One region of the Streptococcus sp. KHUD_013 genome, then DNA from elsewhere that is predicted to be linked to it. Evidence: predicted binding sites of a transcription regulator. Region 1 holds the regulator's gene; the other holds the start of a gene.

The links. Region 1 encodes Rex, which represses fermentation and respiration genes when NADH is low (regulators of the CRP and FNR family bind a similar motif). Its sites were predicted from a motif close to TTGTGAANTANTTCACAA; they were not measured.
Region 2: the regulator Rex is predicted to act here: its motif matches at 11,069-11,086, upstream of ACOXXR_RS08040 (class II fructose-bisphosphate aldolase).

What each region holds. Positions count from the first base shown of each region.
Region 1 is NZ_CP186264.1:1,084,358-1,100,380, reverse strand. Features, by position in the region: gene ACOXXR_RS05110 (L-lactate dehydrogenase) at 134-1,120, opposite strand; gene gyrA (DNA gyrase subunit A) at 1,316-3,778, shown strand; gene ACOXXR_RS05100 (class A sortase) at 3,787-4,533, shown strand; gene ACOXXR_RS05095 (hypothetical protein) at 4,957-5,235, shown strand; gene radC (RadC family protein) at 5,297-5,980, shown strand; gene ACOXXR_RS05085 (redox-sensing transcriptional repressor Rex) at 6,169-6,813, opposite strand; gene ACOXXR_RS05080 (DUF4649 family protein) at 6,906-7,142, opposite strand; gene ACOXXR_RS05075 (DUF1831 domain-containing protein) at 7,142-7,489, opposite strand; gene ACOXXR_RS05070 (cysteine desulfurase family protein) at 7,479-8,606, opposite strand; gene ACOXXR_RS05065 (ribose-phosphate diphosphokinase) at 8,616-9,572, opposite strand; gene ACOXXR_RS05060 (CYTH domain-containing protein) at 9,635-10,201, opposite strand; gene ACOXXR_RS05055 (GTP pyrophosphokinase) at 10,297-10,968, shown strand; gene ACOXXR_RS05050 (NAD kinase) at 10,952-11,770, shown strand; gene ACOXXR_RS05045 (RluA family pseudouridine synthase) at 11,767-12,657, shown strand; gene pta (phosphate acetyltransferase) at 12,679-13,653, shown strand; gene mutY (A/G-specific adenine glycosylase) at 13,745-14,899, shown strand; gene ACOXXR_RS05030 (thiol reductase thioredoxin) at 14,927-15,274, opposite strand; gene ACOXXR_RS05025 (phospho-sugar mutase) at 15,384-16,023, opposite strand, start outside.
Region 2 is NZ_CP186264.1:1,668,830-1,684,852, reverse strand. Features, by position in the region: gene ACOXXR_RS08090 (aminopeptidase) at 1-711, shown strand, start outside; gene ACOXXR_RS08085 (family 20 glycosylhydrolase) at 1,360-4,926, shown strand; gene truA (tRNA pseudouridine(38-40) synthase TruA) at 5,073-5,819, shown strand; gene ACOXXR_RS08075 (bifunctional hydroxymethylpyrimidine kinase/phosphomethylpyrimidine kinase) at 5,812-6,573, shown strand; gene ACOXXR_RS08070 (ECF transporter S component) at 6,563-7,033, shown strand; gene ACOXXR_RS08065 (TIGR01440 family protein) at 7,037-7,600, shown strand; gene tig (trigger factor) at 7,819-9,102, shown strand; gene rpoE (DNA-directed RNA polymerase subunit delta) at 9,321-9,899, shown strand; gene ACOXXR_RS08050 (B3/B4 domain-containing protein) at 10,009-10,704, shown strand; tRNA gene ACOXXR_RS08045 (tRNA-Leu) at 10,868-10,953, shown strand; gene ACOXXR_RS08040 (class II fructose-bisphosphate aldolase) at 11,131-12,012, shown strand; gene ACOXXR_RS08035 (hypothetical protein) at 12,268-12,516, shown strand; gene ACOXXR_RS08030 (hypothetical protein) at 12,626-14,263, shown strand; gene ACOXXR_RS08025 (hypothetical protein) at 14,384-15,412, shown strand; gene ACOXXR_RS08020 (helix-turn-helix domain-containing protein) at 15,794-16,023, shown strand, end outside.

The DNA.
Region 1 (16,023 bases):
TTTTTTATTTTTGGATGAGAAAGATGGCAGAAGGTTTTTAAGAGCAGGATTGGGCTCTTAGGGCACTGTACGATTTATAAATGATGAGATCAAGAAAACACCATGTCCTAAGACATGGTGTTTAACGTTTTGTTTAGTTTTTAGAAGCTGCTTGGAATTCTGGGTTCTTCCATGCTTCATCGATAATCGCTTGCAATTCTTTTGCAGATGCTTGCATTTTTTGTGTTTCAGCGTCGTTTAATGGGATGTTTACTGGACGAACGATACCGTGTGCACCAACGATCGCTGGTTGACCGATAAAGACGTTCTCAACTCCGTATTGTCCTTCTTGGAAGACTGAAAGTGGAAGTACAGCATTTTCATCATCAAGGATAGCACGAGTAATACGAGCAAGGGCAACGGCGATACCGTAGTAAGTAGCACCTTTCTTGTTGATGATTGAGTAAGCAGCATCACGTACAGAGATGAAGAGATCTACAAGGTCAGCTTCATCCAAGTCACGGTTAGCTTGCAACCATTGTTCCAATTTTACACCGGCAACGTTAGCGTGTGACCAAACAGCAAACTCAGAGTCACCGTGTTCACCCATGATGTAGGCGTGAACTGAACGAGCATCAACGCCGATTTTTTCAGCAAGTGCTTGACGGAAACGAGCTGAGTCAAGTGAAGTACCTGAACCGATAACACGTTCTTTAGGGAAACCTGAGAATTTCCAAGTTGAGTAAGTCAAAACGTCAACTGGGTTAGCAGCAACAAGGAAGATACCGTCGAAACCAGAAGCAACAACTTGTTCAACGATTGATTTGTTGATGGCAAGGTTTTTACCAACAAGGTCAAGACGAGTTTCACCTGGTTTTTGAGGAGCACCCGCAGTAATAACAACGAGGTCAGCATCCGCACAGTCTTCGTACTTAGCAGCATAAATCTTCTTAGGAGAAGTGAAGGCAAGTGCGTGGCTAAGGTCTTCAGCATCACCAACCGCTTTTTCAAACAATTGAGGGATTTCGATGATACCTAATTCTTGTGCGATACCTTGAGTAACAAGTGCGAAAGCATAAGATGAACCTACAGCGCCGTCACCAACAAGGATAACTTTTTTATGTTGTTTAGTTAATGTCATTATTCTAAACGTCTCCTTCTATTTTTTGGGGTTTCCCCATTCGCATTTATTCTACCACTTTTACTTTTCTTTGTCACGGTTTTACGCCTATTTTGGACGATGTAAACATTTTTACTCTTGTGTTCCGAAGGAGAAAAAAAGTCCTAAATGTGTTATAATAGTATGGTGAATTAATTAAAGAGAGGCATTGTTTTAATGCAGGATAATAACTTAGTTGATGTTAACTTAACATCTGAAATGAAGACCAGTTTCATCGATTACGCTATGAGTGTTATCGTGTCTCGGGCTCTTCCTGACGTGCGAGATGGTTTAAAGCCAGTTCATCGTCGGATCCTTTATGGAATGAATGAACTTGGGGTTACACCAGATAAACCACATAAGAAATCTGCCCGTATTACTGGGGATGTTATGGGTAAATACCATCCACACGGGGACTCTTCTATTTATGAGGCTATGGTTCGGATGGCTCAATGGTGGAGCTATCGTTACATGCTTGTAGATGGGCATGGGAACTTTGGTTCTATGGACGGTGATGGAGCTGCGGCCCAACGGTATACAGAAGCTCGTATGAGCAAGATTGCTCTTGAAATGCTTCGGGATATCAACAAGAATACAGTTGATTTCACGGATAACTACGATGCCAGTGAACGCGAACCAAACGTCCTTCCAGCTCGCTTCCCTAACTTGTTAGTCAATGGAGCGACAGGGATTGCGGTAGGGATGGCGACAAATATCCCTCCACACAACCTCGGTGAGTCTATTGATGCTGTCAAGCTAATGATGGACAATCCTGATGTGACCACACGTGAGCTGATGGAAGTCCTTCCTGGACCAGATTTCCCAACAGGAGCCTTGGTCATGGGCAAATCAGGTATTCATAAGGCCTATGAAACAGGAAAAGGCTCAATTGTCTTACGGTCTCGGACGGAAATTGAAGAGACTAAGACAGGGCGTGAACGCATTGTCGTTACAGAATTTCCTTATATGGTCAACAAGACCAAAGTGCATGAGCATATCGTTCGTTTGGTTCAAGAAAAACGAATCGATGGGATTACAGCAGTTCGGGATGAGTCTAACCGGGAAGGGGTTCGTTTCGTCATCGAAGTGCGCCGTGATGCCTCAGCTAATGTTATCTTAAACAACCTCTTCAAGATGACCCAAATGCAAACCAACTTTGGTTTCAACATGTTGGCTATCCAAAATGGTGTCCCTAAGATTCTCTCTCTTCGTGAGATTTTAGGATCTTATATTGAGCACCAAAAAGAAGTGGTGACTCGTCGGACCATCTTTGATAAAGAGAAGGCGGAAGCTCGTGCCCATATCTTGGAAGGTCTCTTAATCGCTCTTGATCACATCGATGAAGTGATTAAAATCATCCGTAATAGCCAGACAGATGCAGAAGCACAAGCAGAATTGATGAGTAAGTTCAAGCTTTCTGAGCGTCAAAGCCAAGCTATCTTGGATATGCGTCTTCGTCGTTTGACTGGTTTGGAACGTGACAAGATTCAAAGCGAATACGATGATCTCGTTGCCTTGATTGCTGACCTTGCTGATATTTTAGCCAAGCCAGAGCGTGTAGTTGCGATTATCAAGGAAGAATTGGACGAGGTCAAACGGAAGTTTGGAGATCCACGTCGGACAGAATTGATGGTAGGAGAAGTTCTATCACTAGAAGACGAAGATTTGATCGAAGAAAGCAATGTTTTGATCACTCTCTCTAACAAAGGTTACATCAAACGATTGGATCAAGATGAATTTACTGCTCAAAAACGTGGGGGACGTGGTGTTCAAGGTACAGGGGTCAAGGATGATGACTTTGTCCGTGAATTGGTTTCTACCAGCACCCATGATCGTTTGCTCTTCTTTACCAATAAGGGACGGGTTTACCGTCTGAAAGGCTATGAAATTCCTGAATACGGCCGTACAGCTAAGGGACTTCCAATTGTCAACTTGCTCAAGTTAGATGACGGAGAATCCATTCAGACCATTATTAACGTCGCTCAGGATCGTAGTGAAGACGCTTATCTCTTCTTTACAACCCGCTCAGGTTTGGTAAAACGGACCAGTGTAGCTGAGTTTGCTAATATTCGTCAAAATGGCTTGAAAGCTCTTAACCTTAAAGATGAGGATGAGCTGATCAACGTCTTCCTCACAGACGGAAATACGGACGTGATCATCGGGACAAAATTTGGTTATTCTGTCCGCTTCAATGAGTCTGTCGTACGGAATATGGGCCGTTCGGCAACTGGGGTACGAGGTGTCAACCTTCGTCCAGGTGACCAAGTGGTCGGTGCAAGCGTCATTACAGATCAAGATGAAGTATTGATCATCACTGAAAAGGGATACGGTAAACGCACGCGTGCTGATGAGTATCCAACAAAAGGACGTGGTGGTAAAGGGATTAAAACTGCTAATGTGGTTGATAAGAATGGTCCTCTGGCCGGTCTCATGACTGTCAAAGGAGATGAAGATTTGATGATTATCACCAATACAGGTGTCATGATTCGTACCAGCGTCGCCAATATTTCTCAAACTGGACGTTCGACCATGGGTGTGAAAGTGATGCGTCTGGATCAAGATGCCCAAATCGTAACCTTTACAACTGTTCAAGCTGACGAAAAAGATGAGTCAGAGACTGAAACTGAAAGTGAAGGGTAGGATAAATAATGGCTTCAAGAAGAAAAAAGAAGAAAACAAGCTTACGAAATCGCTTGATTAATATCTTTGCTACCTTACTAATCCTTTTGTCTATTGCCTTGATCTTTAATGCTCCGATTCGGAACATGATCATGGTTTGGCATACAAATAAGTACCAGGTGAGCAAAGTTTCGAAAAAGACTATTGAGAAGAATAAGGAAGCTAAGACTAGCTTTGATTTTAAAGAAGTAAAATCGCTTTCTACAGAATCTGTTATCAATGCCCAGTGGCAGGCGCAGAAATTGCCTGTTATTGGGGGAATAGCGATTCCTGAGTTGAAGATGAACCTTCCGATTTTTAAAGGCTTAGATAATGTGGGACTCTATTATGGGGCAGGTACCATGAAAGAGGACCAGGTTATGGGGGAAAGGAATTACTCCTTGGCTAGTCACCATGTCTTTGGTTTGACAGGGGCAAATGAAATGCTCTTTTCCCCGTTAGAACATGCCAAAGCTGGAATGAAAATCTATGTCACAGATAAAGAAAAGATCTATACCTATGTGATTACCTCTTTGGAAACAGTATCTCCGGATCGTATTGATGTTATTGCTGACCACGAAGGTGTTAATGAGATTACTTTGGTTACCTGTGATGATTTAGCTGCAACCAATCGGATTATTGTTAAAGGTACGTTAGAAACGTCTGTAGACTATGATCAAGCTCCAAAAGAGATTTTAGAAGCTTTCAGCAAGTCTTATAATCAAATGCAATTATAATCAACTTAAAAAGAGGTCCTTGACCTCTTTTTTGAATGTAGACAAATTGTTATGTTACATAAAACAGCTGGATGATTTTCAAAAAACGACTTTTATTTTTACTCATTTAAGAAGAAGCAAAACTTTCCGCTGTGAGAAAAGTGCCTGAAACACTGTTCATTCAGGCACTCGGAATTATTGAGACATTAGACTCAATAATTAGTCATGGAACTTCTACGAAGTTCGCTGACGTCCGTACTCACCTAAGGAAAGTTTTTTAAATTACTTTGTTTTCATTCTGAAAAGAGGTCCTTGACCTCTTTTTTTGTTAATTTTCTGCCAACTTGTAAGAGGATAGTCATAAAATGTTACCTGACTGACATATTTTTGCATGCTTTCTATTTTATAATAGAAGAGTGATAGATAGAAGCTTGGAGGAACCGAATGCACACAGAAGATATCTATACTTTGTTAAGAAACTTCTATGGCTTACTGGTCAATGATTTTCCAAAAACGGGGCTCATTACCAAGGGGATCTACGAAGTTGAACAGGTCTTTGAAACCATTAAAAACCTTCCTGATAATCAAGAGCACTTAATTCGATACGAAATTCGTCAATTCCTAGCGACTTTGGAACAAGTGCAAGAAGGCTATAGAATTAACTTTTCAAACGAAGAAAATCGAATCCTTGAAAACCTAAGAGAAGTAGTTTGTCCTATATAAATTTTATACAGAATCATCCATTTTCCTCCTCAATTGCGAATTATTAATTGAGGAGGTTTTTATGTATCATATTGTATTTCAAGAATCTGGTCTTTTACCTAGAGAACGTTTGCTAACAGAAGGCCCTGATAAGCTCAGTCATCAAGAATTGCTATCCATCTTATTACGGACGGGGAACAAAAATAAACCAGTCTACGAGATCGCTCAGGACCTGCTGGGCTCACTAAAGAGTTTAAAAGAACTGGCTAGTATGAGTTTTCAGGAGTTACAGGAAGTTCCAGGAATTGGGAAAGTTAAAGCCATTGAGCTGTTAGCTGCTATTGAACTAGGGAAACGAATACAGACTTCGGAAGTGATTGAAACGGAACAAATCATGAGTAGTCAGAAGCTGGCAAAAATGATGCAACAAAAAATAGGCCATGAGAAACAGGAACATTTATTGGCCCTGTATCTGAATACCCAAAATCAAATTATCCATCAGCAAGTGATCTTTATCGGAACAGTCAATCGTAGCATTGCAGAACCGAGGGAAATCTTGCACTATGCCATCAAGCATATGGCGACATCCATAATCTTGGTTCACAACCACCCGTCCGGTATCATTCATCCTAGCAAGAATGATGATGGTGTCACCCAACAAATGATTGAAGCCTGCAATTGTCTAGGAATTGTTTTTCTGGACCATCTGATTGTCTCAACTGATGATTATTATAGCTATCGGGAAGAAACAGATTTATTGGTATAGAAAAAGAGAGTGGGACAGAAATCGGTCATTCGTTAGAATTCGATTTCGTCGTCCCACCTCCGCACAGTTGAGTAGGGCTGTAAAAGCTGATAAAATCAGCGTAGTAGAGCCCACTCAACCACTGCGTCTTGCTCAATAATCCAAAGACAATTGAGAGGCTAGGACTTTTGTCCCAGCCTCTTTGCTTATCATGAATTCTTGCGCATAAAGTAGAGAAGGGTTTGCAGTTCACTGGTTAGGTCGACATATTGGACTACCACATCTTTTGGAACTGTTAAGTGGACTGGAGAAAAGCTAAGGATTCCCTTGATACCAGCTTCAACTAGTAAATCTGCAACTTCTTGAGATTTTACACTTGGAACGGTTAAAATAGCTGTTTGAATCTCTTTTCCCTCAAGTTTTTCTTTTAGTGAGGAGATGCCGTGAATCGGAATACCATCTTTACTTTTAGTGCCGACTAACTCATGATCATCCGTATCAAATGCCATGACAATTTTCATTTTATTTCGCTCATGGAAGCGATAGTGAAGAAGGGCACTCCCCATATTTCCAATCCCGACGATAGCAACATTGGTGATGGAGTTATCATTCAAGAGATCGGCAAAGAAGTTCATTAACTTTTTGACATCATAACCAAAACCACGTCGTCCAAGCTCTCCAAAGTAGGAGAAGTCTCGACGAACAGTTGCGGAATCAATCCCGATGGCTTCAGCAATCTGTTTTGAATTTGCTCGCTCGATTTTCTCTGCATTAAAGCGTTTAAAAATGCGGTAATACAAGGAGAGTCGTTTGGCAGTAGCACGAGGAATTGGATTAGTCTTATCTTGTTTCACAATATCACAACCTTTCAAATCTATTTTATAAAAAGTTTGTGAAAAAAGCAACTATCTTCTACTAAAAAAACACCAAAATGGTGTTTTCTTTGTTAATTGGAATTTCTTAAACTCTGATCGAACTGAATCAGATAGCGATAAAAGTCACCGATTTTTCCAGTGAAAGGTAAGGTATGCTCCTTGTAGGTAACAGAAACAACCTGATAGGAATCTGGAAGGGTCACACAGCCTGAGAAGGCTAATAGACAGTGATCGATGTTATCGTAGCTAACCTGACGTTCTTTTTGGTATGCATCCAAATAGGTGAGGACTACAGGACCATTGGTCATTAGTTTTCAATCCTTTCAAAGATTTCACGTTCAACTAAACTGTCCATGAGGAAGTAGAATTTTTGTTGGATAATCTTGTTTTCTGGGTTTTTAAAAATATTTACCAAACGAAGGCCTGACTTGTCAGTAATGTTAATTTTAAATCCTGTTAAATCCTTATTGATGATAATTTTTAACTTAAAGCCATCTCCACTATTTGGAATAACTTCTAACAAACGATTTAATTCGTAGTTTCCAACCTTTGTTTGTGCAAAGGTATTGTCGCGTAGGGTATATTTTTTAATATTTGGATGGATTGCGTATGTGTAATCGCAGTTTGGTAATGAGACAGATGTTTCAAATGCCATGTAATTCTCCTAAAATTTTGTGAATAGTTGTTATAAAAGTATCGACTTCAGCAGTCGTATTGAATTCGGATAAACTAATGCGAATAGATTCCTTCATGCGAGGTGAATCTTCGCCATAATAAGCTGCAAGGACATGACTTGGCTGAACAGTCCCCGCAGTACAAGCAGAGCCAGTTGAGACTGAAATTCCCGCCATATCTAAACGAAGCAGTAAGATATCATTGCTGATACCGGGGAAGCCAATATTTAAGACATGAGGAAGTTTGGAGTCTGTGCTATTCAGATAGAAATCTAGATCTTCTAGGCCAGTTAGGATACGTTCAGATAAGCTCTGAATATACTGATAATTTGCTTCTAACTGATCAGTTGCCTCTTTGAGGGCTTGAGCCATTCCAGCAATCGAAATCAAGTTCTCTGTACTTGCTCGACGCTTGTCTTCTTGGTCCCCCCCGTGTAAGAGATTGAAAAAGTCAGGCTTTCTAGCATAGAGGATGCCAACCCCTTTTGGCCCATGAAATTTATGGGCAGAGGCGGTTAGAAAATCAATTCCTAGCTCTTCAGGGGCTACAGAAAGCTTACCAACGGCTTGAACAGCATCCACATGAAAAGCAGCAGGATGGTCTTTTAAAAGGTCTGAAATAGCCTTGATGGGTAAGAGATCACCCGTCTCGTTATTGGCATACATGGTGGACACCAAAATAGTATCAGGACGAAGGGCGGCTCGAATATCTTCTGGCCGAATCATTTGATTGACTGGCTGAATAATGGTTACTTCAAATCCATATTCTTGGACCAAGTACTCAATTGGTTCCAGAACGGCATGATGTTCGATAGCCGTGGTGATAATATGCTTGCCTTTCTGTCTGTGTTTGAGACAGTAGCCCTTTATAACAGTGTTATTGCTTTCGGTTCCCCCAGAAGTGAAGGTAATTTGTTGACTAGAGGTTTTTAAACAAGATGCAACGCATTCCCTAGCATCTCTAAGAATCTTTTTTGCTTGGCGACCGTGGGAGTGGAGACTGGATGGATTTCCGAAACTGGATTCCATCGTTTCTGTCATCACCTTGATTACTCCAGGGCTTAGAGGAGTTGTTGCTGCATTGTCAAAATAAATCACGCCATCACCTTATTTCTTGTGGTATGCAAAGAGTGGACTAACAGGTTTACGCTCTTGGATACGAACAAGGGCATCTCCAATCAATTCGCTTGCAGTAATGTATTTTACATTTTTTGGTTTTTGCTCTTTGGTTGCTACAGAGTCTGTAACTAAAAATTCTTTAATCGGTGCTTGGTCTAGTAATTCTGCAGCTCCTTTAACGAAAAGTCCGTGACTAGAAACAGCATAAATCTCAGTAGCGCCATCTCGTTGGACAATTTTTGCAGCTTCAGAGAAGGTTTTTCCTGTATTTAAAATATCATCGATCAGGATTGCTTTTTTTCCCTTGACATCCCCGATGATGTAGCCTTGGTCACGGCTGGCATCGTCTTGGGCGTAGTCAATGATGGCAATTGGGGCATCTAGATATTCAGCAAGATTACGTGCTCGTTTCACTCCGGAGTTTTTAGGACTGACAACCACTACATCTGAACCGGTTAAGCCCTGTTTGATATAGTGATCAGCAAATAGAGGAATCGTGAACAAGTTGTCTACTGGGATATCGAAGAAGCCTTGTACTTGAACCGCATGAAGATCGAGGGTTACAACACGGTCTACACCTGCCTTGACCAACATGTTGGCAACCAATTTTGCTGTAATTGGTTCGCGAGGAGCAGCAGTGCGGTCTTGACGAGCATAACCAAAGTATGGAAGAACGACGTTAACGGTATGAGCGCTAGCTCGTTGGCAAGCATCTACCATGATTAACAATTCCATCAAGTGATTGTTAACAGGGAAGCTGGTAGATTGGATGATATAAATATCATATCCACGGACACTTTCTTCGATATTTATTTGGATTTCACCATCTGAGAATTGACGTGAAGAAAGCTTTCCGAGTGGGATGCCAGCAACTTCCGAAATTTTTTGTGCAATTTCTTGATTGGAGTTGAGTGCGAAGAGCTTCATATTGTTTTTTTCTGACATGTGTTTGATCCTCATTTAGATATTTTTGTCTAGTCTTATTTTAGCAAAAAAATTCAGTAATTTCAGCTTTTTAGCAAACTTTGAGCTAATCTTGCCACTTTACTTTTTGCTGGCTTATATTCAATTTGTTTTTCCTTGAGAAATTCGTGAAAATAAGTTTCATCTGAGGCAGCATCTACCTCCATTTCCAACTCATAGTCCTCAATAGAATTATAACGACTACGGTCAAAGGCTAATAAACCTTTAGGGATTCTTTTCTCACGTCTCTCTGTTTCCAGACTACCCCAGACATCTAAGGCAACTAGTGGAATTCCTAAATCAGTGAGAAAGCTGGCAATCTCACCTTGAGGGAGTTTTTTCTTGGATAGAAAGTCTTCTACCTGATCAAATGTAAGAGCTTGGTTGTATTCAAAATGTCCCGCTTTTTGCGGTACTTTAAGGGTTAGCTCAGCCCGATCAGCTAAGGTACGAATGCGCAAGGCCATCTGATGATTCCGGATGGCTTGGTCGGGCGTATCGATATAGTGATTGGTTTGTCGGATAGGAGGTTGTTCTTTGAAAAAATCCTTAAGAGAGTCGTATTCTTCCTTGGTTAGTAAGGTTTTAAATTCAATTTCTAAATGATTCATAGCTACGTCCTTTTCTTTCGTTTGCAAGCTCTTTATGATATAATGATAGATGTGTTTATTTTATACAAAAAACTTTGAGATGACAAGGTGATTCAATGGCGATTGATTGGGAAAATTTTTTAGATCCCTATATCCAAGCAGTTGGTGAGTTGAAGATTAAGCTTCGTGGGATAAGAAAGCAGTATCGCAAACAACAAAAGCATTCCCCAATCGAGTTTGTGACCGGTCGTGTGAAGCCGATTGAGAGTATTCTCGAAAAAATGGAACGCAGAAGTATTTCTGAAGAGAACCTGGCTCAAGATATGCAAGATATTGCTGGTCTGCGGGTTATGGTTCAATTTGTTGATGACGTAGAAGAAGTCTTAGAAGTTCTTCGTAAGCGTCAAGATATGCGAGTGGTGCAGGAAAGAGATTATATTCGTCACAAAAAGTCGAGTGGCTATCGAAGCTATCACGTTGTAGTAGAGTATCCAGTAGATACCATTAATGGCTATGAAACTATTTTGGCAGAGATACAGATTCGTACTCTGTCTATGAATTTTTGGGCCACCATTGAACACTCATTAAATTACAAATATAAAGGAGATTTTCCGGACGAGATTAAAAAGCGTCTTGAAGTCACAGCGAATTTGGCTTATCAACTCGATGAGGAAATGGGCGCCATTCGTGATGCCATTCAGGAGGCGCAAGCCCTTTTTGATCCTATGCATCGTAAATTAAACGATGGCGTCGGAAATAGTGATGATACAGATGAGGACTACAGGTAAGAAGGTTTCGATTATTCGAAATCGAAAACGCCAGAGCAAAGAGGTCTTTCAACAACTTCGTTATAAATTAAAAAAGAATAATTTTATCTTGACTGAAAAACATCCGGATATCGTGATCTCCATTGGTGGAGATGGCATGTTGCTCTCGGCTTTTCATAAGTACGAGAGTCAATTAGATCGGGTTCGTTTCGTTGGGGTGCATACAGGGCATCTTGGGTTCTATACGGACTATCTAGATGATGAGATTGACAAATTAGTAGAAAATCTTAAGTATGATACAGGTGCCAAGGTATCTTACCCAATCCTGAATGTCAAAGTGACCTTTGAAAATGGCGATACTAAGATTATGCGAGCCCTTAATGAAGCGACAATCAAACGCAGTGACCGAACCATGGTGGCTGACCTAACCATCAATGGCGTTCATTTTGAGCGGTTCAGAGGGGACGGCATTACCGTTTCGACCCCTACAGGCAGTACGGCTTATAACAAATCTTTGGGAGGGGCTGTTCTTCACCCGACCATCGAAGCACTTCAAATTGCAGAAATTGCTAGCCTCAATAACCGTGTGTATCGAACTTTGGGTTCATCGATCATTGTTCCTAAAAAAGATAAGATTGAAATTACGCCAAGCCGGCCTGGTTTTCACATTCTCTCTGTTGATAATTCAACTTATTCGTATCGAAATATCGTCCATATCGAATACCAGATTGATAACCACAAGATCAATTTCGTAGCGAGCCCAAGTCATACCAGTTTCTGGAATCGGGTCAAGGATGCTTTTATTGGAGATATTGACGAATGAGGTTCGAGTTTATTGCAGACGAACACGTCAAGGTCAAAACATTCCTGAAGAAGCACCAGGTTTCAAAGGGGTTATTGGCCAAGATCAAGTTTTCTGGAGGCCAGATTTTAGTAAATGGCATTGAACAAAATGCCATTTATCTTCTCGATATAGGAGATAAGGTAACGATTGATATTCCCTCTGAGGAAGGCTATGAAGCCTTGGAGGCCATTGATCGTGATTTAGAAATCTTGTATGAAGACGATCATTTCTTAGTCCTCAACAAACCGGCAGGAGTGGCATCCATTCCTAGCTCTCTTCATTCCAATACCATTGCAAACTTTGTCAAGGGTTACTACGTTCGAAACCAGTATGAAAACCAGCTGGTTCATATTGTCACCCGTTTAGACAAAGATACCAGTGGGATTATGCTCTTTGCTAAACATGGCTATGCCCATGCCCGATTGGATAAACAACTTCAGGCTAAGACCATTCAAAAACGTTACTTTGCATTGGTAAAGGGGACGGGTGAGTTGGCAAGCAAGGGTGACATCATTGCCCCCATTGCGCGTGATGAAGACTCGATCATTACCCGAAAAGTAGCAAAAGGTGGCAAGTATGCTCATACCAGCTACCAAGTTGTCCAGTCTTTCGGTGATATTCATCTGGTGGATATCCAATTGCATACAGGCCGGACCCATCAGATTCGCGTTCATTTTTCTCATATTGGTTTTCCGCTTTTGGGAGATGATCTTTATGGTGGTTCCTTAGAAGATGGGATCCTTCGACAAGCCTTACATTGCCATTCCTTGGCTTTCTATCATCCTTTTTTGGAAGAAGAACTCCGAATTGAAAGTTCTTTGCCAGATGATTTTAGCCAGGTCTTAAAACAGTTAACAAATATTTAATTTTTTTCAAAGGAGAAACTCATGGAAGTTTTTGAAAACCTCAAAGCCAACCTGGTTGGTAAGAATGCACGTATTGTATTACCAGAAGGTGAAGAACCACGTATTCTTCAAGCAGCAAAACGAATTGTGAAAGAAACAGACGTAACCCCTGTCTTGCTTGGGAATCCGGATAAGATTGGAATTTACCTTGAAATTGAAGGAGTTTTGGATGGATACGAAGTCATCGATCCGCATTCTTACTCAGGTTTTGAAGAGATGGTAACTTCCTTAGTTGAACGTCGCAAGGGTAAAATGACAGAAGAAGAAGCACGCCAAATTTTGCAAGATGATGTCAACTACTTTGGTGTCATGTTGGTACATCTTGGAATTGTTGATGGAATGGTGTCAGGTGCAATTCACTCAACAGCTGCAACCGTTCGTCCAGCACTTCAAATTATCAAAACTCGTCCAAATGTTAGTCGTACTTCAGGTGCCTTCCTCATGGTCCGTGGATCTGAACGTTACTTGTTTGGGGACTGCGCTATTAATATCAATCCAGATGCTGAAGGCTTGGCTGAAATTGCCATCAATTCTGCTATCACAGCGAAGATGTTTGGGATTGATCCAAAAATCGCCATGTTGAGCTATTCAACAAAAGGGTCAGGTTTTGGTGAAAGTGTTGATAAAGTAGTTGAAGCGACCAAAATCGCTCATGAGCTTCGTCCAGATCTTGAAATTGATGGGGAATTGCAATTTGACGCAGCCTTTGTACCTGAAACAGCTGCATTGAAAGCACCAGGAAGTAAGGTAGCAGGTCAAGCCAATGTCTTTATCTTCCCTGGTATCGAAGCAGGTAACATTGGTTACAAGATGGCAGAACGTCTCGGTGGCTTTGCTGCAGTAGGACCAGTTTTGCAAGGGTTGAACAAACCAGTTAACGACCTTTCTCGCGGATGTAATGCAGATGACGTTTACAAATTGACCTTGATCACAGCAGCTCAAGCTGTGGAACAATAAGAATGATTGAAAGGCTTAGGGATTTCCTAGGCCTTTTTATGGTAGAGTCAGAATCTCTAAAGTAGAAGTCATTCTATGGTATACTAGGAATATGATGGATTTAAAAGATTACGGGATTATCATGTGGGAGGAGGAAAAAATTGCCTCTTTCCGAGAAAAGTTATTAGCCTGGTATGATGCCAATAAACGGGATCTCCCCTGGAGACGGACGCAGGATCCTTATAAAATATGGATTTCAGAGATTATGCTCCAGCAGACACGTGTCGATACGGTTATTCCTTATTATGAGCGTTTTTTGGATTGGTTTCCGACCATTGCGGATTTAGCTCAAGCCCCTGAAGAAAAGCTCTTAAAAGCTTGGGAGGGCTTGGGCTATTACTCGAGGGTCCGCAACATGCAGAAAGCTGCCCAGCAAATCATGGAGGACCATGGGGGTGTTTTCCCATCAAGCTATGAGGCTATCTCTAAACTCAAGGGAATTGGACCTTATACAGCTGGTGCCATTGCCAGTATTGCTTTTGGCTTGCCAGAGCCAGCAGTGGATGGCAATGTCATGCGGGTTTTAGCTCGTTTGTTTGAGGTTGACTACGATATCGGAGTTCCGACTAATCGTAAGATTTTTCAAGCCATGATGGAAGTCTTGATCGATCCAGAGCGTCCGGGTGATTTCAATCAGGCTTTGATGGATCTGGGCTCAGATATTGAATCACCAGTCAATCCACGGCCCGAAGAGAGTCCTGTAAAAGAGTTTAGCGCGGCCTATCAGCATGGGACCATGGATCGCTATCCCATCAAGGCTCCAAAGAAGAAACCAGTACCCGTTTATTTAACAGCCTTTATTATAAAGGATAGTCAAGAGCGCTACCTGCTGGAAAAAAATGAGCGAGAGGGACTCTTGTCAGGCTTCTGGCATTTTCCCTTGATTGAAGTGGATAGTCTATCTGAGAACCTGGGCCAATTGTCTCTACTGGATGAGAAGGAACAAGCAGAGAGCAATCTAGAGATTCTCTCCTTTGAACAGGACTATGACTTAGTCATTGATTGGCAAGAGAGAACTTATCCCATGGTCCAGCATGTCTTTTCGCACCGCAAGTGGCAGGTTCAACTTCGGTACGGATTGGTAAAAGAAGGAGAACAAGCAACCAGTGAATCAACTATTTGGTTAAAACCGGAAGAATTTTCGGCCTTTCCTTTTGCCAAACCCCAGCAGAAGATTTGGACGACTTTTACAGAAAATGAAAAATAGCTAGAGAATAATCTCTAGCTATTTTTTTTATAGATGAGCGAATGCTTTGATTTCTTCTTCTGACATGGATGAGTCGCAGCGAACGGTAACTTCACCGGCTTCGACATGTAAAAATCCAGGAACAGTTGGAATGCCATAGGTAGAGCGGAAGACTTGCAAAGCATCCAGTTGACTTGGTTCTTCACTATTAATGAAGTAGATATGAGCTTTAGTTTCGGCTACTACAGTTGCTAATTTAGCAGCGAACTTTCGGCAATATGGGCAAGTCTTGCGTCCAATAAAGAAGGTTGCTGTTTCTTTTTGGTCGATGGCTTCTTGCGCACGCGCAACAGTGGTTACTTCAAGATCTTTAATATCTTCTAAAAATTGTTCCATGAGATTACCTCGCTTTCTTATAAATCTAGTATGCCATAAAGGGCGAAAAAATGCTGTATTTTGATACGAAAAAAAGATGAGATTGGTTGATCTCATCTTTTGTGGTTTCTTATTTTACAAAGGCATTGATTTCAGCTTCGATGTTAGCAATTTTAGCTTGAGAATCTTCGTTGCTTTCACCAACAACGGCAATGTAGAACTTAATTTTTGGTTCTGTACCTGAAGGGCGAACGGCAATCCAAGAACCATCAGCAAGTGTGTATTTCAATACATCACTTGGAGGAGTTGTCAAGGTTGTTACAGTGCCATCAGCAGCAGTAGATGTTTGTGCTTTGAAGTCTTCAGTGATTGAAACTTCTGTTGAGTTAAATTCTTTTGGCCCGTTTTCACGGAATTTCGCCATAATCGCTTTGATTTGCTCAGCACCGTCAACACCAGAAAGTGTAACAGAGATTGTCTTTTCAGCATAGTAGCCGTACTCTTTGTAGATTTCTTCGATACCGTCAGCAAGTGTCAAACCACGAGAGCGGTAGTAAGCAGCAAGCTCAGCAACGACAAGGACAGCTTGAATCGCATCTTTATCACGTACGAATGGTTTAATCAAGTAACCGAAGCTTTCTTCAAATCCCATCATGTAAGTGTGATTGTGTTTTTCTTCGAATTCTTGAATCTTTTCAGCGATGAATTTGAAACCAGTCAAGACGTTAAACATAGTTGCGCCGTAGCTTTCAGCAATCTTCGTTACCAAG
Region 2 (16,023 bases), 580 kb from region 1:
AAGACCTGTCGGGTATACGAAGAAGATCCAGTCAAAGCTTGGGAAGAGCATGCAGCTATTCTCAAGAGCAAGGCAGATACACTTAATAAGGAACAATTCTCAGCCCTTCATTACACAGCACCAGGAACTGATTTGACTCTTGGCTTGCCGAAGAACCACGTCTGGGAATCTGCGGGGGCTATCAATGCCCAGGGCGAAGGCTTCTTGCCAAACATGCCGACAGAAGAGGTCTTCACAGCTCCTGACTTCCGTCGTGCAGAAGGCTATGTAACGTCTACAAAACCGCTTAGCTACAATGGGAACATCATCGAAGGCATCAAAGTGACCTTTGAAAATGGAGAAATTGTGGATATCACAGCTGAAAAAGGCGATCAAGTCATGAAAGATTTGGTCTTCAAAAACAAGGGAGCGCGTGCCTTGGGTGAATGTGCCCTTGTCCCAGATCCAAGCCCAATTTCACAGTCAGGCATCACCTTCTTCAACACCCTCTTTGATGAAAATGCTTCTAACCACTTGGCCATCGGGGCAGCCTATGCAACCAGTGTAGAAGGTGGCGCAGAGTTCACAGAAGAAGAACTCGAAGCAGCCGGCCTCAACCGCTCAGACGTCCACGTCGACTTCATGATCGGCTCAAGCCAAATGGATATCGACGGCATCCGAGAAGACGGCACCCGCGTCCCAGTCTTCCGTAACGGAGATTGGGCAATATAGGGAGCAAAACAGAAATCAGTAACTCGAAGAGTTTGATTTCGTAGTTTTGCCCCCACACAGTTGATTAGACTGGACGAAGAACCGAAAGGTTCAAGTACCGTCAATCAACCACTGTGCTAAGAGACAGAAATCGGTAGACGTAGTCTCGATTTCGTAGTCCTGCCCCCACACAGTTGATTAGACTGGACGAAGAACCGAAAGGTTCAAGTACCGTCAATCAACCACTGCGCCGAGAGACAGAAATCAGTAACTCGAAGAGTTTGATTTCTACCTCGCTTTTTGGATTCAAGGCTCGGGCAAAAAAGGTCCACAGGACCTTTTTAGTACCCCCGCACAGTTGATTAGGAAGGGCCTTGCTCCGCAATCCCTATCTGCCACCTCAAAACAGTGTTTTGGGCTATCAACCACTGTGCTGAGAGACAGAAATGAGCTACTCAGAGCCTTTGTTTTTAGAATACATCAAAAAAGAGTTTGGTTTTAACAGCCAAGCTCTTTTTTTGTGTCAGCTAGTTTTAATAAAATATAGGGATAAAATTTTATAGCTTCTTCTCTTAATTAAAGAACCTTTCAAAGAAGCCTTGACGGGGGCCTGTTTTCTAGATAGACTGGAAGTAAGCGTTTACACACAACAAATTTTAGGAGGTCCTGATGAAATCACATCAACCACGTTATGCTATTCGCAAGTATGCTGTAGGAGTTGCTTCGGTACTGGTTGGCTTTTTTGCTAGCGGTCAAGTCGTAGCAGCAGATACGCCAAGCGTTACAGAAAGCCCTGCAACGACTCTTCCGACACAGCCAAGTGAAGGAGACTTGCCTCAGTCTGCTACGGAGGAAACTGCTCAGCCGGTAGTAGAAAAACCAACAGCTCCTGCTCCAATCGTCGATCAAAGTCAACCGACCCTACCTGATCGAGAATTGCGCGCATCCGATCTTGATCGCTTGATTCGTGAAGAAGCGATCTCTGTTACAGAAGCTGATGGGACAGCTCAACCGGTTCCAGTAACAGCAGCGACTGAAACACCCGCTAAAGATCCAGAGCAAGAAGAAAAATTGGCCAAGAAAAAGGTCATCTCTATTGATGCGGGACGCAAATACTTCTCGCCTGATCAAATCAAGGAAATCATTGATGAAGCTAGCAAGACGGGTTATACCGATTTGCATCTCTTGGTGGGAAATGACGGTTTACGCTTTGTCCTTGATGACATGTCCTTGCAAGTGGGAGATGCGTCCTACTCAAGTCAAGCGGTCAAAGAGGCTGTAGAAAAAGGAACCAAAGCCTACTATGACGATCCAAATGGAACAGCCTTGACTCAGGCTCAAATGGATGAGATTTTGGCTTATGCCAAATCCAAGAATATAGGCGTCATTCCAACGATTAATAGCCCAGGGCACATGGATGCAATTTTGACAGCTATGGAGCAATTGGGAATCGAAAACCCTCACTTTAATTACTTTGGTACGAAAAAGTCAGAACGGACTGTCGATTTAGACAACCAAAAAGCTCTAGATTTCACTAAAGCCTTGGTGGACAAGTATGCGGCTTATTTCAGTGGCAAGACAGAAATCTTTAACATCGGCTTGGACGAATATGCCAATGATGCAACAGATGCCCATGGTTGGCAGGTCCTTCAAGCTAGCAAGCATTGGCCAGATGAAGGCTATCCAGATAAAGGCTACGAAAAATTCATCCAATATGCCAATGATCTAGCGGCTATTGTGAAAAAACACAAGATGAAACCAATGGCCTTCAACGACGGTATCTACTACAATGGCGATACCTCCTACGGAACCTTTGATAAGGATATCATTGTATCCTACTGGACAGGTGGATGGAACGGCTATGATGTGGCTTCGTCAAAATTCCTATCTGAGCTAGGCCATCAAATTCTTAACACCAATGATGCTTGGTATTATGTCCTCGGCCGGGACAAGGCTGGATCTGGTTGGTATAATCTGGATCAAGGACTCGAAGGGATTTCCAAGTCAGCGATTGATGTTGTTCAAAAAAATGATGGGGCTAAGGTTCCATTTATCGGTGGGATGGTAGCTGCCTGGGCAGATACACCATCTGCAACCTACAAAAAAGAGCTACTCTTCAAGCTCATGCACGCTTTTGCGGATAAGAATGCGGACTACTTTGTAGCAGATCCTGAAGTCGTTGAAAAAGCTCTGGCGGAAGCTCCAACTGATTTGGACCACTACACACCGGAATCCCTAGTAGCCTTTACAGCAGCAAAAAAGGCGCTGGAAGGAGTAGGAGCAGAGACGACTCGAGCAGAAGCTAAGGAACTAATTGCTTCTCTCAAAGCCGCTCAAGAGTCCTTAGTCTATACAGAAAGCTATGCCAAAGAGTTGGCAGACAAGGAAGCTGCTGAAAAACTAGCTAAGAGCAAGGTGATTTCCATTGACGCAGGACGCAAATACTTCTCATTGGATCAGCTGAAACGAATCGTGGACAAGGCCAGTGAGCTAGGCTACTCTGACTTGCACCTCCTTGTCGGAAACGATGGCATGCGCTTCGTCCTCGATGATATGACGGTGGAAGCTAATGGCAAGACTTATGCCAGCGATGACGTGAAACAGGCCCTTCTCGAAGGAACCAAGGCCTACTATGACGATCCAAATGGTCAAGCCTTGACCCAAGCAGAAATGGACGAATTGTTGGCTTATGCGACTTCGAAAGGAATTGGCTTGATCCCAGCAGTCAATAGTCCAGGTCATATGGATGCTATCTTGGTAGCGATGGAAAAACTAGGTATCGAACATCCACAAGCGACCTTTGATACGGTTTCTAAGACAACCATGGATCTGACCAACGAAGAAGCGGTTAATTTCACCAAGGCCCTCATTGGCAAGTACATGGACTATTTCAAAGGTAAGTCTAAGATCTTTAACTACGGAACAGACGAATACGCCAATGATGCTACTAATGCCCAAGGCTGGTACTACCTCAAATGGTATGAGCTCTATGGTAAGTTTGCGGACTATTCTAATAGTCTCGCTGCTATGGCTCGTGAAAAAGGCTTGCAGCCAATGGCCTTTAACGATGGCTTCTACTATGGAGACGAAGATGATGTTACCTTTGACAAGGACGTCTTGATTTCTTACTGGTCTAAAGGATGGTGGGGCTATAACCTCGCATCACCACAGTACCTCGCAGACAAGGGCTATAAATTCCTCAATACCAACGGTGACTGGTACTATGTTATGGGCCATAGAGGAGATCAAAGCTATCCACTCGATAAAGCTCTTCAACATTCAGAAACCGTTCCATTTGAACAATTAGCTTCAACCAAATACCCTGATGTGAAATTACCAGTGTCCGGAAGTATGTTGGGAATCTGGGCAGATGAACCAGCCAATGAATACAAGGAAGAAGAAGTCTTCCAGGTCATGGAAGCATTTGCCAACCACAATAAGGATTACTTCAAAGCTGACTATACAGCCCTTCGTGCGGCTCTTGCCAATGTTCCAACAGATCTTTCCATCTACACTGAGGAATCTCGTTCAGCTCTTGCAACGGTGCTAGATCAGTTAAATTGGAAGATCAGTCGTGCTCACCAAGAAAAAGTGGCAGAGCAGGTTGAACAGGTAACTCAAGCTCTCAGTCAATTGAAACCAATCACCCAAGTGGGAAGCCAAGCAGAAGATGATGTCAGAGCCTTGGTAGCAGACAAACCAAGCTTGGAAGTCGTCGAAAAAGAACTGGATTTTGAAGTTGTTGAACGGACCAATCCAGATCTAGCCAAGGGTGAACGAAAAGTGGTTCAAGCAGGTGCCAAAGGCCAACATCGTGAATTTGTTGCAGTATCTGCCCTTGATCAGAGCCACCAAGTGATAGGGACAGAAGTTTCGAAAGAAGCTGTTTCTGAGATTGTGGAAGTGGGAACCAAGGAGGCAGAAGTGGTCACTCCGACTCCAGGTTCACAGGATAGTCCGAGTCCTCAAGCAGACCTACCTCAAGTCGATCAAGGAGGTCATCATCAAGTCAGACCAGTAGCTCCTGAAGTGAAGCCGCTTGTGAACCCTCAACCAGCTCCAGTCGCTTCAGATCAAAAACCAGTAGAAGAGACTAAGCCAGCAGCGGTGCAAGATCAAGCACCTTCTAGCCAACAGCTTCCTGAAACTGGCCAAGAGTCCATCTTAGGTTTAGCCTTACTTGGAGCCATCTTAGGAGCGACAGGTATGAGCCTCAAAGGAAGGGAAGAAGACTAATCAGCCCCCCGATGGAACTAAGTTTTTCTAGTTTTCCAGAGATGGAAAAGGAAAGACTTGGTTCTTTTTTTGTCCCAAAAACTGTACCCGGACAGTTGTCACTTTTCTGCCTTGTTCCGCTTGGATGAACTTGATAAAATAAAAACATGACACGATACAAAGCAACTATTTCTTACGATGGAACTCTATTTGCGGGTTTCCAACGACAACCGCATGCGCGTAGTGTGCAAGAAGAAATCGAGAAGACCTTGATGCGTCTGAATCAAGGAAATCCTGTGACCATTCACGGAGCGGGACGGACGGATGCAGGTGTCCATGCCCTTGGCCAGGTCGTCCATTTTGATCTCCCCCAGCCACGGGATGAGGAAAAACTCCGCTTTGCCCTCGATACTCAAACTCCAGAGGATATTGATTTCATCCGGGTGGAGCAAGTAGCAGATGACTTTCACTCACGTTACAAGAAGCACAGCAAGACTTACGAATTCATTGTGGATTATGGTCGCCCCAAGAACCCTATGATGCGCCACTATGCCACCCACTATCCCTACCCCTTGGATATGGCCAAGATGCAAGTAGCCATCCAAAAATTGGAGGGAACCCATGATTTCACTGGATTTACTGCTTCGGGTACCAGTGTGGAAGACAAGGTTCGAACGATTACAGAGGCCCGCTTGATCGAGGATGCGGCAAATCATCGCCTTCTCTTTATTTTTTCGGGCAATGGCTTTCTCTACAAACAGATCCGCAATATGGTGGGGACCTTGCTAAAGATTGGCAATGGACGAATGCCGGTGGAGCAAATTGACTTGATTTTAGAAAAAAAGGACCGCAATTTAGCAGGTCCTACAGCAGCGCCAAATGGCTTATACTTAAAGGAGATCCGTTATGAGTAATGAATTGATTCTAGCTATTTCAGGAAATGATATTTTTAGTGGGGGAGGCCTTCATGCGGACCTTGCGACCTATACAACCAACAAACAGCATGGTTTTGTAGCGGTGACTTGTTTGACAGCCATGACCGAGCATGGTTTTGAAGTCATTCCGGTGGATCCGACGACCTTTGCCCAACAGCTCAACTCTCTCAAGGATGTTCCTTTTTCTGCTATTAAGCTCGGCCTCTTGCCAAATGTTGAAGTAGCAGATCTGACCTTGGACTACGTCAAGGACCATGCGGATATCCCTGTCGTCTTAGACCCTGTCTTGGTCTGCAAGGAAACCCATGATGTGGAAGTATCAGCCCTTCGAGATGAATTAATCAGATTCTTCCCTTCTGTGACCATCATCACACCAAACTTACCAGAGGCTGAGATCTTGACCCAAAGCAAAATTCAATCGCTCGATGATATGAAGGAGGCTGCTCGTAAACTCCATGAATTAGGAGCAGCGACTGTCGTGGTCAAAGGGGGCAATCGCCTCAACAAGGAAAAAGCCATCGATGTCTTTTATGACGGCCAAGACTTTACGGTCTTCGAAGAAGACGTTTTAGAAAAGAATAATACAGGAGCTGGTTGTACTTTTGCCTCTAGCATAGCAAGCCAGTTAGTCCAAGGGAAGGCAACCTTAGAAGCTGTCAAAGCCTCTAAAGACTTTGTCTACCAAGCCATTCAAAAATCAGATCAATATGGAGTAGTTCAATATGACCAATAAACGGACCCAAGTAATCGCGCATTTAGCCATTTTAACCGCCTTGACAGTTGTACTAGGCTATTATACTAAGTTGCCAACTCCTACCGGGATGGTGACCTTGCTGGATCTAGGTGTCTACTTTACTGCCTTTTATCTGGGACGCAAAGAAGGAGCAGTGGTCGGTGGTCTTGGTGCCTTTCTCTTGGACCTCCTCTCTGGCTATCCTCAATGGATGTTCTTTAGTCTCTTGTTCCACGGAGCTCAAGGCTACTTTGCTGGTTTTAAAGGAAAAGCCCGTTACATCGGTCTGCTTCTAGGAACGGTTATCATGGTAGGTGGTTATGCCCTAGCTTCAGCACTCTTTTTAGGAAATACCTGGGTAGCGGCCATTGAAGAGGTTCCTCATAATCTGGTTCAAAACTTCGTTGGGATGGCTCTGGGATATGCTCTGTATCATTTCTTACCAAAGAAGGGAAATTAGAAGATGGAGTTAGAGCAATTAAAAAGAGAAACCCAGGAGATCTTGCTGGATCTATTATCCAAGGCCAATCTGCATCAGGGGCAAATCCTCGTATTAGGCTTGTCCACCAGTGAAGTCGCTGGTGCAAGTATCGGGAAGAACTCAAGCCTGGAGATTGGGCAAGCCATTGTGAAAACCATCTTGGATACCCTAACTCCAAAAGGGATTTACTTAGCTGTCCAAGGATGTGAGCATCTTAACCGCGCTCTGGTGGTAGAACGTGAACTAGCAGAGAAGAAAGACTTAGAAATCGTCAATGTACTACCGAGCCTCCATGCGGGGGGTGCCGGTCAGTTGGCAGCTTTCGGTTATATGAAAGACCCTGTCGAAGTGGAATACATCACAGCTCAGGCTGGTTTGGACATCGGGGATACTTCGATTGGGATGCATGTCAAGCATGTGCAAGTACCCGTTCGTCCTGTCTTGAAAGAACTGGGTGGCGCTCATGTGACGGCTCTAGCCAGTCGTCCAAAGTTGATCGGTGGGGCGCGTGCTACTTACCAGGAAGATCCGCTTCGGAAGTCCTAATAGGAAGGAAACTAGTTCAGGCACGGACTAGTTTTTTTATTCCGGGACAATTTTTGAGATAGAAAAGAGATTTTTAATCTTTTGGTCTTCATAAACCACTATAAAATTCCTCTAAAAAGAAGCAGTTTCCACAAAACCAAGATGCCCAAAAACTTGCATTTTCGAAGTTTTATGGTAAAATTATTAGGAATGACTATATTATTTTAAGGAGAGACAGAATGTCTGTATCATTTGAAAACAAAGAAACAAACCGCGGAGTATTGACTTTTACCATCAGTCAAGACCAAATTAAACCAGCTTTAGACCGCGTGTTTGAGTCTGTTAAGAAAAACTTGAACGTTCCAGGATTCCGTAAAGGTCACCTTCCACGTCCGATCTTCAACCAACGTTTTGGTGAAGAATCACTTTATCAAGATGCTTTGAACGATCTTCTTCCAGCAGCTTATGAAGCAGCAGTAAAAGAAGCAGGTCTTGAAGTGGTTGCTCAACCAACTTTTGACGTTGTATCAATGGAAAAAGGTCAAGATTGGACATTGACAGCAAATGTTGTTACAAAACCAGAAGTAAAATTGGGTGCTTACAAAGACCTTGAAGTATCTGTAGAAGTTTCTAAAGAAGTAACAGATGAAGATGTAGATGCACGTATCGAACGCGAACGCAACAACTTGGCTGAATTGGTAATCAAAGAAGGACCAGCAGCTGAAGGTGATACCGTTGTGATTGACTTTGTAGGTTCTGTTGACGGTGTTGAGTTTGACGGAGGAAAAGGAGATAACTTCTCACTTGGACTTGGTTCAGGTCAATTCATCCCAGGTTTCGAAGACCAATTGGTTGGACACTCAGCTGGTGAAACAGTTGATGTCATCGTAACTTTCCCAGAAAACTACCAAGCAACTGACCTTGCAGGTAAAGAAGCAAAATTCGTGACAACCATCCACGAAGTAAAAGCAAAAGAAGTACCAGCTCTTGACGATGAATTGGCAAAAGACATCGATGAAGAAGTTGAAACTCTTGCTGAATTGAAAGAAAAATACCGCAAAGAGTTGGCTGAAGCAAAAGAAGAAGCTTACAAAGATGCAGTTGAGTCAGCAGCAATTGACCTTGCAGTAGAAAATGCAGAAATCGTTGACCTTCCAGAAGAAATGATCCACGAAGAAGTACACCGTGCTGTCAATGAATTCCTTGGAAACATGCAACGTCAAGGAATCTCTCCAGACATGTACTTCCAAATCACTGGTACAACTCAAGAAGATCTTCACAAACAATATGAAGCAGATGCAGCAGCACGTACTAAGACAAACCTTGTCGTAGAAGCAGTTGCCAAAGCAGAAGGCTTCGAAGCAACTGACGAAGAAGTAACTGCAGAAATCGAACAATTGGCAGCAGACTACAACATGCCAGTTGAACAAGTTCGTAGCTTGCTTTCACCAGAAATGTTGAAACACGACATCGCTGTGAAGAAGGCTGTTGAAGTGATCACAAGCACTGCAAAAGTAAAATAAAAAAGACGATCTTCCATCTTGATGGAAACAAGTCATAAGAAGAAAAGCTGAGGCCATGTGTCCCGGCTTTTCTCTTCTTCTTGGCGCGGAATTTTCCTTTGACGAAAGGGGAAAATTATCGTACAATAGAGTGTAACGATAAATGATGTATTCTAGGGGTAACCTCTTTTTTAATGAAAAAGAGTGTTGCCTTGAGATAAAAATGAAGGAGATCTACCTTGGAATTAGAAGTATTTGCTGGACAAGAAAAAAGTGAACTTTCAATGATTGAAGTAGCCCGTGCGATCTTAGAGTCACGTGGCCGTGATCATGAAATGTATTTCAATGACCTGGTCAATGAAATTCAAAACTACCTCGAAAAATCAAACAGTGAAATTCGTGAAGCTCTTCCCTTATTCTATACGGAATTGAATGTGGATGGAAGCTTTATCCCACTAGGAGACAACAAATGGGGACTTCGCTCATGGTATGCGATCGATGAGGTAGATGAAGAAATCATCGCTCTTGAAGAAACAGATGAAGACGAAGAGCCTAAGAAACGTAAGAAAAAACGTGTCAACGCCTTTATGGACGGAGACGAAGACGCGATCGATTACAATGCGGATGATCCAGAAGACGAAGATGTCTACGAAGCAGATCCAGCGCTTACTTACGATGATGAAAACCCAGAAGATGAGAAGGATGAAGTAGAAGCCTATGACGCTGAAATCAATGAAATCTCACCAGACGAGTTGGATGAAGAAGTTGAGTTAAGTGACGAAGAAGACGAAGAAGAGTCTTACGAAGACGAAGAATAATCCAAAAAACAAGGAATTCGTTCCTTGTTTTTTCTTTGCTTGAAGGATGGTTCAAGGAGGAGTATAATAAGGGTGTAAGCCTGACGTAGTGCAGAAGGAGGAAGCGCATTTGGACTGGATACTTGATCAAAGTTTGGTGGACTTAGGGATTGAGATAGTTGTAATCGGAGTGGCCAAACAGGTGGATCCACATGCTCCCTTATCTGCAACTTTTCTAGCTAAAAAGAAGGAGAAGGAAGCCTGGGCCTTAAATTGTGATCTCAGCTCGGTGAAAGAGGAGGCAGTTGTACAAGGCTATATGGACTTGTTGAAGGAAGTGGGGCGTAGTGTCAAAAAGAACCCGCCAACTATTCTCGCTTTGATTAAGAATATCCAAAGTCGAGGTTTCCTACCGACGATCAATAGTGTGATTGATATCTATAATGTTGAATGTCTCCGTTCCTTTTTAGCCATTGGAGGGCATGATCTGGATAAAATCCAGGAACCAATCGAGTTTACGATTAGTCAAAGAGAGGATACCTTTTTGCCCATCTTATCAACAGAAAAGCATGTTAGTGAAACCGATCCGGTCTACCGAGATCAAGAGGGTATTATGGCCTGGCTAGATGTGAGAGATGGTGAGCGCTATAAGATGGAGGAGACTACCCGCAATGCCCTCTTTATCATCCAGGGAAACAGAGCGACCTCTGTAGAGATGCGCTTGGAAGCACTGGAGCGGATTAGAGAAGATTTGTCCTCTTGCATGCCCGATTTAGAATTTGAAAAATATCTGGTTACCCCCAGTGAGACAATTCCAGTCCCTTAAAGGAGCCCTTCTGTAATAGGGATGAATCCTCATTTGAACAGGAGAGACAAGTGAAGTAGCCGACACTCTTCTTGACCTGTGAGAATCTGCAAACTTTGAAAAAAGTTTGAAAAAAATCTTGACAAGAAAGTAGAAGATTGATATACTAGTAAGGTACTCAATCGCGGGGATGGCGGAATTGGCAGACGCGCAGGACTAAGGATCCTGTGACCGCTTTAGGTCGTGAGGGTTCAAGTCCCTCTCTCCGCATCGGATGATCAAGACAGCTTCGGCTGTCTTTTTTCTTGTTCATTTAGGAGAAAGATTGCTTGAAAGAGAAGAAAACGCTTTAAAGCTTCAGGAAAAGCTAGCATTTTCAATGAAAAAGTGATAAAATAAACAATGTAAGTGGTTTAACCACAAAAAATAAGAGGAGGCCTACAACTAATGGCAATCGTTTCAGCAGAAAAATTTGTCCAAGCAGCTCGTGACAATGGTTACGCAGTTGGTGGATTTAATACAAACAACCTTGAGTGGACTCAAGCTATCTTGCGTGCAGCAGAAGCTAAAAAAGCTCCAGTTTTGATTCAAACTTCTATGGGTGCTGCTAAATACATGGGTGGTTACAAAGTAGCTCGCAACATGATCGCTAACCTTGTTGAAGCAATGGGTATCACTGTACCAGTTGCAATCCACCTTGACCATGGTCACTACGAAGATGCTCTTGAGTGTATCGAAGTTGGTTACACTTCAATCATGTTCGACGGATCACACCTTCCAGTTGAAGAAAACCTTAAATTGGCGAAAGAAGTTGTAGAAAAAGCTCACGCTAAAGGTATCTCAGTTGAAGCTGAAGTTGGTACAATCGGTGGTGAAGAAGACGGTATCGTTGGTAAAGGTGAATTGGCACCAATCGAAGATGCTAAAGCAATGGTTGCTACAGGAATCGACTTCTTGGCAGCAGGTATTGGTAACATCCACGGTCCATACCCAGCAAACTGGGAAGGTCTTGACCTTGACCACTTGAAGAAATTGACAGAAGCTCTTCCAGGATTCCCAATCGTATTGCACGGTGGTTCAGGTATCCCTGATGATCAAATCCAAGCAGCTATCAAACTTGGTGTTGCGAAAGTTAACGTTAACACTGAGTGCCAAATCGCATTCGCTAACGCAACTCGTCAATTCGTACGTGAATACGATGCAAACGAAGCAGAATACGACAAGAAGAAACTCTTCGACCCACGTAAATTCTTGAAACCAGGATTCGAAGCAATCACAGCTTCAGTTGAAGAACGTATCGACGTATTTGGTAGCGAAAACAAAGCTTAATCTTGCTTGAAACGTTATTAACCAGAGGTTTATCCGTAAGGATAAGCCTTTTTTGATTCTCCTTTTTTTGAAAAATATTTATTTTAAACAAAACAATTTACTCATTTCTAGTAATAATTTTTTGTTTGAAGGGCCAATATAGTTTTTACATGATATAATTAAATTGTTGAGTTAATATTAGGAGATTATAATGGAGATTGATAATCGGAGTATTCGTCTAGGAGATGAATTAAAGAAATAAAGCCTGGAAGCAAGGTGAAGATTGCTGCTGCAACGTTTTCGATGTTTGCTCTTCAACAGTTAAAGGAAGAACTTGAAACGATCGAGGAGTTGAAATTTATCTTTACAAATCCAACCTTTGTGACTGATGAGACGAGAGTTGGATATCGTGAATATACGATCCCCAAAAAAGAGCGAGAGCAGTCTATTTTTGGAGGACGTTATGAGCTGAAGTTTAAGAGATTTATGATTGAAACAACGAAGGTAGTAGTTTTCAAAAAGTAATAACTATAAAATAAAAATACCTAAAAGGTAGTAGTAATACACAAAAATTTATTTTTAACCAAAATAGTGTAGGGATTTTATTATAAAGGAAAGATGAAAGGAAGATGTGATGAAAAGACTTTTTAATAGTGTTTTAATAAGTAAACCAATGAAATCGAATCTTATTATAACTATAATGCTAGATGTATTTGCCTTGTTGAGTTTTGTGATAATTGGTTTAAAAGCTCAGAAAGGTGAGGGACATGCAGGATTAATTGTAGCTTTATTAAAATATATAATATTATTTATTTTATTTATTTTATTAAATGCAAAAGAAGATTGGAAAACCAGATTGCCCATTAGAGAACAAATTAATGGTCGCTCTAATTTGAATATAGTAAAAATGATATCTAATATTATTATATGTTATGTGCATTATATTTATACATTAGTTTTTTTTGCTAACTTAGATTTTTTAAATGACTTTATAAAAATTGGACTTATAATTGTAATTGTTATTCTTTTATTGTCTCGTATAATTTACATAGCAGTAAAGCAGTCACCATTCATAGTTTTCTTTGGAGCTTTAATAGTATTCCTTGTATTTTCGCTGATTGGATTAGAGGATGCTGTGCTAAGTTGGACTTTCGTGACGATTATATTGAGTACACTTTTCATTCAATTTACAAATATAGATGTGAAATATTTACTATCGAAAGATTACAGGGATAAAATAATTAATGATGAAGAAGCAGAAGAAGATATAAAAGAAAAATTATTTAGAAAAAAATATGCAGTACTACTTTATATTCCATTTCTCTATATAACACTACTAATTTCTGAAGGAATAGTGAAAAGCATAAATTTTTTGCATTTTGTTAATCTTATTGCTCAAGTTCATTATGAACATCCACCAACTGATTTCTTTTCATATTTTAAAATTTATGAGGTATTTTTAAAAATCATAGTCTTTCTTTCAATTTGGCTGCTATATTATCAGTTTAAAGATATAGTATTGGATTTGTTAGCTAAAGCATTAATAAAAAAAACTGAGGGATCAGATCATTTATTAATGGACAATGGTAGATATTATAGAGCCCAAATTAGTGAATTCAAGTTTAAAGGATTTAAAAGAAAATGGGGAATAGATAAAAATAATTACCTGTCTATAGATGAAAATTATATTATTGAGTATCAGATAAATAAGAAAACAAATTGTGATTCACCTTTAATAAACATTAAGTGTTGGTCATCTGTTTCAAAAAATGCAAACATAAAATTTATCACTAATGATATACTTCAAATAGATTATAATTATTTTGTGAAAGATAAATCAGATGTTTTAAATAGACTTGACGGTGCAGATAAATATTATGGAAAGTTACTTTTGAGAAAGACCGATTTTTCAGGGATTTACTTGTTTTTTATTATTTTGATATTTTTTATTTTTGGATATTTTGGAACTGAGAATAGCATGAAAAATAAATATAGAGGTGTATATGATTTATCTGAAAGTAAAAATTTAACTGAGGATAAAAGAACGGAATTTATTGTTTTTTCAGGTAAAGAAATAAAAGTAATAAAAAGACGTAGTATACATTATAATGCTGATACGGTAAACAAATATACTTATTGTAGTGATAGTCTTCTGATTAAAGACAGTAACGGTAATATAGTGGGTGGTGTTGATCCAGCTACAGAATTAATTCTTATGTACTACGACAAATCAGGTCAACCTACAGAATATAAAATTAAAAAAGTAAAGTGAATATTTATAAATGAGTCATGTTGATGGTGTCAAGATACATTTAGTAAACTAATTCAAACAGTTATGATTAGTGTTTACACAAAATTATTGACAGTATCTTTGAAAAATATAGGTGGTATTTTGAAAATTAAATTTAAAAAAATAAAAGCGTTTCTAATTAAACTATTTTATAATATTTTCCGAATTTTAAAATGGTTTAAAAATAATTTTATCCAAGTATCTTTGGTTATATTATTGTCATTATCTATTTTCTTACCGTATATAATATATTACATTTCTGTCAATTATAAACAATTTAAATTTATGGGAACCAATATCGACGTATTGGGATACTACGGTAGTGTTCTTGGGGGCATGGTTACAATTATAGGTATTGTTCTAACTTTTAATTACGAAAGAAAAAAATCAAGTGAAGAATTAAGAAAAAATAATTTACCACTTCTAAGGTTTTCCTATAAGCCTGATAAATTTAAAAGTGATCCAAATAAAAAATATGATGTTGCAGTAATATCTGGCCTAACTAAAGAGATCAATGATTATAATGATAGTAAAAAAAATCTAAAACAAACTTTTTTTCTGCAACAGAGACTTTTTAATCAACAAGAACATTCTAATAAACAGATAGAATATTATTACTCTAGATTAAAAATTGTTGCGAATACCTACAAAAACAACTCAGAAGAGTACTTGAAAGAAAGTAATTACTTTCAAAAAGCTCAAGAGATTATTTTTAATGAGAGTCGTAGAATTAGTGAAGATATTGTCAATTTAGCTAATTCTATTAGTCAAGGTCCTAAAAAAATTAATATAGTTAACGAAGGTGTTTTAGATATTGAAAATATTGGTTTACAAACAGCAATTATAACATCTATCACCTTGAAAAAACATGATGGGACGCTTTCATTAGACACCGAAATTTTTAAAGTAGGGAGATTTGCGGTCCCAAAAAATCAAAAAATTCAATTAACTCTATTGATAGATGTCTATGACTATCATGAACTCGATTATTTATTAATAGAATTTATAGATCTTTACTATAATAAATATGAGTATTTGATACCTTTCGAACTTCAGGAAATTGAAGGAAAAAATTCATTAATAATAAATCCCAATAACATTCCTGTATTACCTAAACAACTTTCAAACTAGGGTTAAAAAAAGCTCGTATAGCGTCACAGTTTAATAAACGTTAAAACTTTTTTTGAAATTTATTGAAAGCATTCCGTATACAAAATAGGGGATGCTTTTTTGTATTATCTAATAGATCTTTCAGGAAAAGATACATTTTTCGGAAAGTTAGTCATAAGTATATTTGATCAGTTAAATAAAAATGATGCTAAGGTTTAATATTTTTTGAAATATTTTGATATGTAGAACATTTATAATTTGTTTAGATATTATTTGTGATATATGATTAATTCTCCAAATTTTAACAAATCTATTATTTGGGAAATTGTGGTCCCAAAAGCAATTCACTTCAAAGTTGAAATCGTATATAATTAAGATAGTACAAAGAGAGGAGTGAATATGATGACAGATGTAGTATTTAAGGAGGTTTCAAAGCCTACAGAAACCGAAATTTTAAAACACGATAAGAAGTTTAAAAAATATATCAAGGAAATATCAAGTGAAAAAGATTTCGGGGATAGATTAAAAACAAAAGATTTGGCTCAGAGAGTAGGAATTAGCTATGAGATGTTTCGAAAAATTCTCAATCAGAGAAAGCCGAATCAGACTAGAGATTGCATCATTGCAATCTG